Regions from separate parts of the Halomonas sp. DP4Y7-1 genome, predicted to be linked through region 2. Evidence: predicted binding sites of a transcription regulator. Region 2 holds the regulator's gene; each other region holds the start of a gene.
What was found. Region 2 encodes sigma-54, which starts transcription at its own class of promoters, with help from an activator protein. Its sites were predicted from a motif close to TGGCACNNNNNTTGCTNT; they were not measured.
Positions count from the first base shown of each region.

Region 1 (3,277 bases), on a different contig from region 2:
ACATCTGGTAGGCGGTCAGTGACTTCAGCACACTCATCCACTGCAGGTGCTCGAAGGGCCGAATCTCATCACTGTCTCGCTGCAGCAGGTTGGCCGAACGCACATCAATGATGCGGGTGATCATGTCGGCACGCTCCAGCTGGCGCCCCAACATCATGAAGGTCCGTGGACCGCCGTAGCTCAGGGTCCCTTCGATCAGGCCAATCAGCGTCTGGCAGCCACGAATCACCAGTTTGAGAAAGACCTCGCGACGGCCAGGTCCCAACCCGGCATCAGCCTGGGCGCTGGCATTCATGTAGAGCTGGTTGATCTCTTCCCAGACTTCCCGGGGCACCACGTCCCGGGTAGTCCTCAGGTTTTCCCGGGCCTGAGCCAGGGCGGACAGAATCGACCCGGAGTAGCGCCGGTCAGCACACAGAAACTGGATGACGTTGCGGTCATTGGGCTCATCGTAAAGGGTGGCAAAAAGCTCCCCGCCTCCGGTGATATCGACCATCGCCGCCCATCCCAGCGGCTGTCGATAGGGCATGTCGAGCATCAGGTGGCTGGAGACGTTGATCAGGCGCGCGGTGTCCTCGGCCCGTTCGATATAGCGGGCCATCCAGTACAGGTTCTCGGCGACTCTTGAAAGCATCAGCATGGTCTCAGTCCTCCCCCGTCTCGACGATCCAGGTGTCCTTGCTGCCCCCGCCCTGGGACGAGTTGACCACCAGCGACCCCTTTACCAGCGCAACACGGGTCAAGCCGCCGGTGGTGACATAGGCACCATCCTGGCCAGACAGGATGAAGGGCCGAAGATCGACGTGGCGAGGCTCAGGCCGACCGTCGAACAGGGTCGGCGTGGTCGACAGGTTGAGCATGGGCTGGGCCATGTAGTTGCGCGGGTCCTGCTGGATCAACTTGGCGAAGGCGTCGCGTTCCGCCTGGGAGGCCTGAGGGCCCATCAGCATGCCGTAGCCGCCTGACTCGTTGGCCGGCTTTACCACCAGTTCATGCAGGTGCTCCAGCACGTAGCGCCGATCCTCCTCAAGCATGCAGAGGTAGCTCGGTACGTTCGGCAGCAAGGCATCCTGGTCCAGGTAGTACTTGATCAGCTGCGGCACGAAGGCATAGACGACCTTGTCATCGGCCACCCCGGCCCCGGGGGCATTGGCCAGTGCCACCTTGCCGCTGCGCCAGGCCCGCATCAGTCCCGGCACCCCCAATACGGAGTCGGCACGGAAGGCCTCCGGGTCGAGGAAGGCATCATCGATACGCCGATAGATGACGTCCACCCGGGTCAGCCCCTGTACCGTGCGCATGTAGACCACATCGTCATCATCGACGACAAGGTCAGAGCCCTGGACCACCTGCACCCCCATCTGCTGCGCCAGATAGGCATGCTCGTAGTAGGCCGAGTTGTAGATCCCCGGCGTCAGCACCACCACTTGCGGGTCGTCCCAGGGACGAGGCGACATGCCGGCCAGCATGTCGTAAAGCTGGGGCACATAATCGTCCACGGGCAGGATCTTGCCCGAGGCAAACAGCTCCGGCAGCACGCGCTTGGTCACGTTGCGGTTCTCGAGCATGTACGAGACGCCGGAGGGGATTCGCAGGTTATCTTCCAGCACGTAGATCGTGCCGTCCCCACCGCGCACCAGGTCGGACCCACAAATGTGTGCCCAGACGCCGTGGGGCGGGTCGATACCGACACACTGGGGACGAAAGTTGACCGACTGCGCCAGCACATCGGCGGGCAAGACCCCATCCTTGATGACCTTCTGGTCGTGGTAGAGGTCGTCGATAAACAGGTTGAGCGCCTCGACGCGCTGCTTCAGGCCGGCTTCGGTACGCCGCCATTCATCGGCGGGAATGATCCTGGGTACGATATCGAAGGGCCAGGCCCGATCGATCATGCTGCCTTCCGAATACACCGTGAAGGTGATGCCCATGGTTCTGATGGCAATCTCTGCCGCCGTCTTGCGCTCAGCCAGCTCATCCGGCGCAAATCCCTCCAGCACGTCGCACAGCATCTTGGCCGCGTCCCGCGGCATCCCGGGCATGGCCACCAGTTCATCGTAGAACCCAGCGCAGTTGTACTGCTGCCAATCCACATGGCTCATCGGCACACCCTCTTGTTATCAACAGCGGTCTACCCTGCTATGCCTTCGTCCACCGAGGCATCCTGCACCGGATCGTGATGCACCAGACTGGCGTACATCCCATCGACATATCGGGGTCCCCTACCTGCTGTATAGCAAGGTCTGTACCAGAACACAGAAAATCTGCCGTATCGGACACAGGTAAGTTAGCCGCCGGGACAATCGGCACCGCAACGGGCACATGGCGGTGAATGCGTCACGCCCCTGGCAGGCTGCTGGCTCGTCCTCGGGGCAGTTCTGCCGACGCGCGCACCAGGACAGTGCGTCACGACGGGCTGAAACCGGCCTCCCCAACCTCAACAGGATGTGGATGCTTTGTCGCCGCCAAAGGGGTGTGGATGGTTTGGCCACGAGAGTTTGGTCTGGAGAGCTTGGTCAGGAAAGCGAGCCAAGCTCATGGACCCACCTGCGGATATTTGCCAGGGGTCCTGAGGGATGAGGTCCAGAGGGTATAAGGTTACAGTGCAGCTCAACGGGCATACGGCGGACTTGAGCCGATGCCCAGCCTGGGGTACATCTTGATCACAGCGCCACAGGTGCTGTATCCCTTCGTCATCAGGAGCCACATCGCACTCATCATGTCCTCGTATGCCGGGACCGCAGGACGGTCCATCCTTGACCATGACGTGCCTGCCAGCCGGCGCTGCGTCATGCGGGTATCAGGCCCTCGCTCGGGCACTGCAAGATGAACTATTACCTGCGCCATACCACCCGCTATCGCTATAGCGAGATCGTGACGCTCAGCGAGAACGAAGCCTGTCTGTCCCCTCGCGTGCTGGGCTGGCAACAGGTGGCCTTCGCGCGCCTGTCCACATCGCCCATGACTCCGCTGCACCAGCAACGCTGCGATGCCTTTGGCAACCGTATCAACCTGTTTGCCATCGACACGCCGCACCAGGTGCTGGAAGTAACCCTGGAAGCGCGGATCACCACCTCCCCACGGCCCCAGCCCCCTGCCAATGCCATGTCCTGGGAAACCTGCCGCGACCTGTTGGCAACACCTGGCACCACGAGCTACTGGGAAGCTCAGCCATTTCTCGAAAACTCGGCCTATATCGAGCGTCGTCCACTGCTGGCGGCGTGGGTGGAGGCCTGCTTTCCCCCTGGCGGCGACCTGGTGGAGTGTGTGGATGCCC
Region 1 is NZ_JAHVKS010000007.1:29,835-33,111, reverse strand. It holds gene KUV72_RS13735 (alpha-E domain-containing protein) at 1-640, opposite strand, end outside; gene KUV72_RS13730 (circularly permuted type 2 ATP-grasp protein) at 645-2,102, opposite strand; gene KUV72_RS13725 (transglutaminase domain-containing protein) at 2,827-3,277, shown strand, end outside.
Region 1: KUV72_RS13730 (circularly permuted type 2 ATP-grasp protein) is a predicted target of sigma-54. The motif match lies at 2,234-2,251, and genes of this name have one in related genera.

Region 2 (3,277 bases):
CATCCGCTTCCTCAGGCACCAGCAAGACAAATACCAGGTCCACCGGTTCGCCGTCGATGGCGTCGAAATCAATCGGCTCTGCCAGCTTGAGAAAGCCAGAGATAGGGGCCTTGCAGTGAGGGTTGCGAGCATGCGGAATGGCCACGCCATTGCCGATGCCGGTGCTACCCAGACGTTCGCGGCCGATCAGGCGACTGAAGACTTCCTGGCTATCCAGGCTTGGTGTGTTCTGCGCAATGAAGGTGCTGAAAAATTCCAGCACCCTCTTCTTGCTGCCCCCCGGGACGTCAAATAGCGTGCGCTCGGGGGGGAGAATGGCATCCAATGTCATGAGAGGTCAGCGAATTCCGGCGCCTTGGGCGCGGGCTTGGGATTTTTCCTTGTGCTTGACGAGCTGGCGGTCCAGCTTGTCGGCAAGGGCGTCGATGGCGGCGTACATGTCGCCGTCCTGGGCTTCTGCATGCAGGTCTGCACCGGCAGCGTGAAGCGTACAGGCAGCCTGTTGGCGCTCCTTCTCCACCGAGAGGGTGACCTGCACATTGGTGATGTTGTCGTAGTGGCGCTCCACACGGGCGAGCTTCTCTTGTACGTAGTCACGCAGGGGATCGGTCAATTCGACGTGGTGGCCGGTAATGTTGACTTGCATGACAAGGCTCCTTGCTCTTGCGGGTGGTAGCTCGATTGTAACCCTTTTTCCGATCCTGCAAACCCCCCTGCTTCTACGCATTAAGACGCAGATGTCGTGCGATATTTCAAGCGCTTGCGCTTTTCATGCAACTGCGCTACGCACTCTGCTCTTCGCCTGTCTCGAGCCTTCTGGCCGGGCTCAGCGCAGGCGCTTGCGCTCGCTTGAAGAGGGAATATTCATCGCTTCTCGATACTTGGCGACGGTGCGTCGGGCGACGTTGACACCGTCTTCGGCGAGCAGCTCCACCAATTTGCTGTCAGACAGCGGTTTGCGAGGCGGCTCCTGCTGGATCAGCGACTTGATCATGGCGCGTATGGCAGTGCTGGAATGGGCATCCCCATCCTGACCAACCTGGCTGGAAAAGAAATACTTGAGCTCGAACACTCCCCGTGGCGTATGCACGAATTTCTGGGTCGTCACCCGGGAGATGGTCGATTCGTGCATCTCGACCTTGGCCGCAATGTCTGCCAACACCAGCGGTTTCATGGCGGCTTCACCCTGCTCGAGGAAGTCGAGCTGCCGCTCCATGATTTCGCGTCCGACCCTCAACAGGGTGTCGTTGCGGCTTGCCAGGCTCTTGATCAGCCAGCGCGCCTCCTGCAGGTGGTCCTTCAGAAACTGGTTGTCCTGGCTCTTGTCGGCCCGTCGGATCAACGCCGCATAGTCGGGTTGAATGCGCAGGCGTGGCATCGCCTCAGGGTTCAGCTCGACGCGCCAGCCTTCTTCGGTGTGGCGGACCACCAGATCGGGAATGACATAGTCGTTGTCGCTGTCGCCGTACTGGCTGCCAGGCCTAGGGTCGAGGCCACGGATCAGTTCGATGACATCGTCCAGCTGCTCTTCGGTCAGGCTCAGGCGGCGCTTCAGCAGACGACGATCACCGCTGGCCAGCGCCTCGAGAAACTGGCGTACCAGTCTTCCCGCCTGGGGCAGAAGGGGGGTGTCACGGGGCAGGCTGTCCAGTTGCAGCTGCAGGCATTCGCGCAAATCTCGGGCAAATACACCGGTAGGTTCGAATTGCTGCAGCCTGGCCAGCACCGACGCCACGTCCTGCAGGGGCGGGGCAGCAGCGTCGTCATCGGCCAGGCCCTGGGCGATATCGTCAAGGTGTCCCACCAGGTAGCCATCGCCGTTGACCGCGTCAATCAGGCACTCTGCGATGCGCCTGTCATTATCATTGAGGTCCAGCAGGGCCAGCTGCCAGCTAAGGTGGCCATGCAGGGATTGCCCGCTGGCCTGGCGCTCGAAGTCTGGCGCCTCGGCGCTGCCGGCCGGGGCGGTGCCAAGGTCTTGATAGGTATCGGACCAGTCGCTGTCGACCGTTAGCTCGGAGGGGATCTCGTCGGCCCAGTCGTCGTCCTTGCTGTCCTTGACCTGCAGCTCGCCGAATTCATCCTCCAGCTCGAGCATCGGGTTGGCCTCGAGCGCCTGCTGGACTTCCTGGCGCAGGTCCAGCGTGGAAAGCTGGAGCAGGCCAATAGCCTGTTGCAGCTGAGGGGTCATGGTCAGCTGGGTGCCGATCTTCAGCTGCAGTGACGCCTTGAGGGCCATGATGTGACTTCCGTTCGTGGAGCTGAAAAGCCTTACCCTAACGGCGGGTCAGGTACCATGCAAGCTTCTTGCCAACTTGTGGGCAGGGGGTGGCGCGCAGGGCTTGCAGTGCCCCGCATGCGCGTCAGTGCAAGGTCGAGCGGGCGCCATGAAGACCCTGCCAACATAGCGGCCCGGCAGCGCCCGTGGTGGCTAAAGGCGAAAGTTTTCGCCGAGATAGACTTCCTTGACGCGCTGGTTGGCAAGGATCGACTCGGCACTGCCTTCGGCGATGATCTGGCCGTCGCCGACAATGTAGGCGCGGTCACAGATGTCCAGCGTCTCGCGCACGTTGTGGTCGGTGATCAAGACGCCGATGTCACGAGCCTTGAGCTGGCGAATGATCGACTTGATCTCGCCGACGGAGATCGGATCCACCCCGGCAAAGGGTTCGTCGAGCAGAATGAAGGCGGGTTCTGTGGCCAGGGCTCGGGCGATCTCGACCCGGCGTCTTTCCCCGCCGGACAGGCTCATGCCCGGGTTGTCGCGAATGTGGCTGACATGGAAGTCTTCGAGCAGTTGCTCAAGGCGCGCCTGGCGACCGTCCCGGTCGAGGTCCTTGCGGGTCTCGAGGATCGCCATGATGTTGTCGGCTACGGACAGCTTGCGGAAGATGGAGGCTTCCTGGGGCAGGTAGCCAATACCCGCCAGTGCCCGCTGGTGCATGGCCGCGCGGCTCAGGTCGTCATCGTCGATGCTGATGGTGCCAGCATCCGCCCTGACCAGTCCGACGATCATGTAGAAGGAGGTGGTCTTGCCTGCGCCGTTGGGGCCCAGCAGGCCCACAATGCTGCCCTGTTCGATGGACAGGCTGATGTCCTGGACGACGCGGCGCTTCTTGTAGCTCTTGGCCAGATGGCGAGCGTGGAGAGTCTTCATCAGTTTCCTTGGCTTTCCGGCTCGAGGGTCATGCGAATGCGCTGCTGGCCGTCGACACCCTGTGCGCTGGAGCGAGCCTGGACGACGCGGCGATCCAGAAAGTACTCCAGGTAGGCACCG
Region 2 is NZ_JAHVKS010000004.1:126,911-130,187, forward strand. It holds gene ptsN (PTS IIA-like nitrogen regulatory protein PtsN) at 1-331, opposite strand, end outside; gene hpf (ribosome hibernation-promoting factor, HPF/YfiA family) at 338-646, opposite strand; gene KUV72_RS09535 (RNA polymerase factor sigma-54) at 827-2,239, opposite strand; gene lptB (LPS export ABC transporter ATP-binding protein) at 2,432-3,157, opposite strand; gene lptA (lipopolysaccharide transport periplasmic protein LptA) at 3,157-3,277, opposite strand, start outside.

Region 3 (3,277 bases), on a different contig from region 2:
GCCGTTCACCCAGCCCTTGGCATGCCACTGCGAACATGGCTCAGCGGCTCGAAGATGCGGGCTACCGCCATCTGTTGGAGACCGACAGCTGGGAATTGGTTCCCGGTGACCGCTTCTATGTGACTCGCAATGACTCCTCCATCATTGCGGTGAACCTGCCCAGCACGCAACCTCTGTCATCGCTGCGGATGGTCGGTGCTCATACCGACAGCCCCAATCTACGACTCAAGACCCATGCTGCCCAGCGTTCGGCGGGGTGGTTGCAGCTGGGCGTTCAGGTCTATGGCGGCGCGCTGCTGTCGCCCTGGTTTGACCGGGATCTGGGCCTGGCAGGCCGCATTCACGTCAGACTGCCGAATGGCCAGGTGAAGGGCGTGCTGATCAACGTCGAGCAGGCGATTGCGATCATTCCCAGCCTGGCGATTCATCTGGATCGTGAAGCCAACGATGGGCGTGCGATGAATGCCCAGACCCAGATGGCCCCGGTCGTCATGCAGGCCGATGAGGACGCGACCCTGGAGAGCCTGCTGCAGGAATGGCTGGAGCAGCAGCACGGACTCGGCGATGCCAAGGTGCTGGACTTCGAACTGGGCTTCTACGACCTGCAGCCGCCGTCACTGGTAGGGCTGCGCCAGGAGCTGATCGCCAGTGCCCGGCTGGACAACCTGCTGTCCTGCTTCATGGGGCTTGAGGCCATGCTGGATGCCGATGGCGACCAGGGCATGGTGCTGGTGGCCAATGACCACGAGGAAGTCGGTAGTGCCAGCGCCTGCGGTGCCCAGGGCCCGTTCCTGGCGGACGTGCTGAAGCGCGTGAATGGGCAGGTCGGTGAGGGGACGGAAGAAGGCTACATTCGCCTGATTCAGTTTTCGCGCATGATCTCCTGTGACAATGCCCACGCCCTGCATCCGAACTTCAAGGACAAGCATGACGCGCAGCACGGTCCAAGTCTCAATGGCGGGCCAGTGATCAAGACCAATGCCAATCAGCGCTATGCCACCAACAGTGCCACGGCCGCCATGTTCCGTGATCTGTGCGAGCAGGCGGACGTGCCGGTGCAGACCTTTATCACCCGGGCCGACATGGGCTGCGGCAGCACCATCGGGCCGATTACCGCGACTGAGCTTGGGGTGCCTACGCTGGATGTTGGCGTTCCGCAGTGGGCCATGCACTCGATTCGCGAGACCGCAGGCAGCCAGGATGTCGAGCATCTGACTCGCGTACTGACCGCGTTTTTCAACCAGCCAACACTGGTCTGACCCTCGAGGAACCCAACGAGTTAGGGTCGCTGGTCGGGCATGTGACAGCTGGCATCAGACATCCCGCATCAGCGCCCGCAGGATGCAGAGAGACGGCACGCCCTAGACAGTCGCGCCGTCATCCTTGTTTCCAGGCCTACCGGCCCCTGAAGCTTGGGGGAAAGGTCAGGGTTCCTCGGCCTATCTCGTCACAACAAAAAAGCCCGTCGATCAGGGATCGACGGGCTTTTTCTGTATCTGGTGGCTACGCCCTGACTCGAACAGGGGACCCCATCATTATGAGTGATGTGCTCTAACCAACTGAGCTACGTAGCCTTTCAATGGCGCTGCATTCTACTTGGCTGACCTGGAATGTCAAGCTGGAAGGCGGCGGTGTGGCCGATTAGCGGCGCTGGCAAGTTGCTTGCCGCCCTGTGCTGATGTGCCGGCTGGGCCGAAAACCTGGCGCACAGCGACCGGTCGCCGGGTTACCGCCGGCAACGTGAAAATACTGCTACCTGTCTGAAAGATATAACGAAAACGTCGTTGGCACATGTATTGCTTTTCTCTTGTGGACCGTGAGCGTCGGCGCTAGCCATAAAGCCGTCCTGATCCCGCGCGATGGATACGCCATCGCCAGCAGGGCGCCAAACGCCGATTGAAGATCGATTGACGACCACGACAGGGGAGTCGTTGATGATGGAACCCATCGAGACCTTTTACGACGTGATGCGCCGACAGGGAGTCACGCGTCGCTCGTTCCTCAAGTTTTGCTCTCTGACTGCAGCAGCGCTGGGCCTGGGGCCCGCCTATACGGCCAAGATTGCCCACGCCATGGAAACCAAACCCCGCACACCGGTGGTGTGGGTCCATGGCCTGGAATGCACATGTTGCTCAGAGTCCTTTATCCGGTCGGCTCACCCATTGGTGAAGGATGTGGTGCTGTCCATGATCTCGCTGGACTACGACGACACCTTGATGGCCGCAGCGGGGCATCAGGCTGAGGCGGCGCTTGCCGACACCATCGAACGCTACAAGGGCAACTACATCCTGGCGGTGGAGGGTAATCCACCGCTCAACGAAGACGGCATGTTCTGCATCGTGGGAGGCCGGCCGTTCGTAGATCAGCTGCGGGAGGCGGCGGCCCATGCCAAGGCAGTCATCTCTTGGGGCTCCTGCGCCAGTCACGGGTGTGTTCAGGCCGCCAGGCCCAACCCCACCCGGGCCACCCCAGTGCACAAGGTCATCACCGACAAGCCGATCATCAAGGTGCCGGGCTGTCCCCCCATCGCAGAGGTCATGACCGGCGTCATCACCTACATGCTGACCTTCGATCGCCTGCCCGAGCTGGATCGTACCGGGCGTCCGAAGATGTTCTATTCCCAGCGAATCCATGACAAATGCTATCGGCGTCCGCACTTCGATGCTGGCCAATTTGTCGAGGCCTTCGATGACGAGGGGGCGAGGCGCGGCTATTGCCTTTACAAGGTCGGCTGCAAGGGTCCGACCACCTACAACGCCTGTTCCACCGTGCGCTGGAATGAAGGCGTGAGTTTCCCCATCCAGGCGGGTCACGGCTGTATCGGCTGCTCGGAGGATGGTTTTTGGGATAAAGGGTCCTGGTACGCCCGCCTGCAGGACGTTCACCAATTCGGTATCGAGGCCAATGCCGACCAGATCGGTGGTGCCGTGGCGACCGGTGTGGGCAGCGCGGTCGCCATTCATGCCGCGGTCACCGCATTGAAACGGGCGCAGGTCAAGCGCCAGTCATCCGTCAGCAAGGAGGAGGTCTGATGACACAGACGCGCACACCCAACGGGTTCGATCTGGATAGAAGCGGCCGTCGCATCGTGGTGGATCCCGTCACGCGCATCGAGGGACACATGCGCTGTGAGGTCAATGTGGATGACAACAACATCATTCGCAATGCGGTCTCCACGGGCACCATGTGGCGTGGGCTTGAGGTCATTTTGAAGGGCCGTGATCCTCGGGATGCCTGGGCCTTTGTCGAGCGCATCTGCGGCGTCTGCACAGGCTGT
Region 3 is NZ_JAHVKS010000006.1:170,539-173,815, reverse strand. It holds gene KUV72_RS13035 (M18 family aminopeptidase) at 1-1,259, shown strand, start outside; tRNA gene KUV72_RS13030 (tRNA-Met) at 1,498-1,574, opposite strand; gene KUV72_RS13025 (hydrogenase small subunit) at 1,935-3,032, shown strand; gene KUV72_RS13020 (nickel-dependent hydrogenase large subunit) at 3,032-3,277, shown strand, end outside.
Region 3: KUV72_RS13025 (hydrogenase small subunit) is a predicted target of sigma-54. The motif match lies at 1,786-1,803, and genes of this name have one in related genera.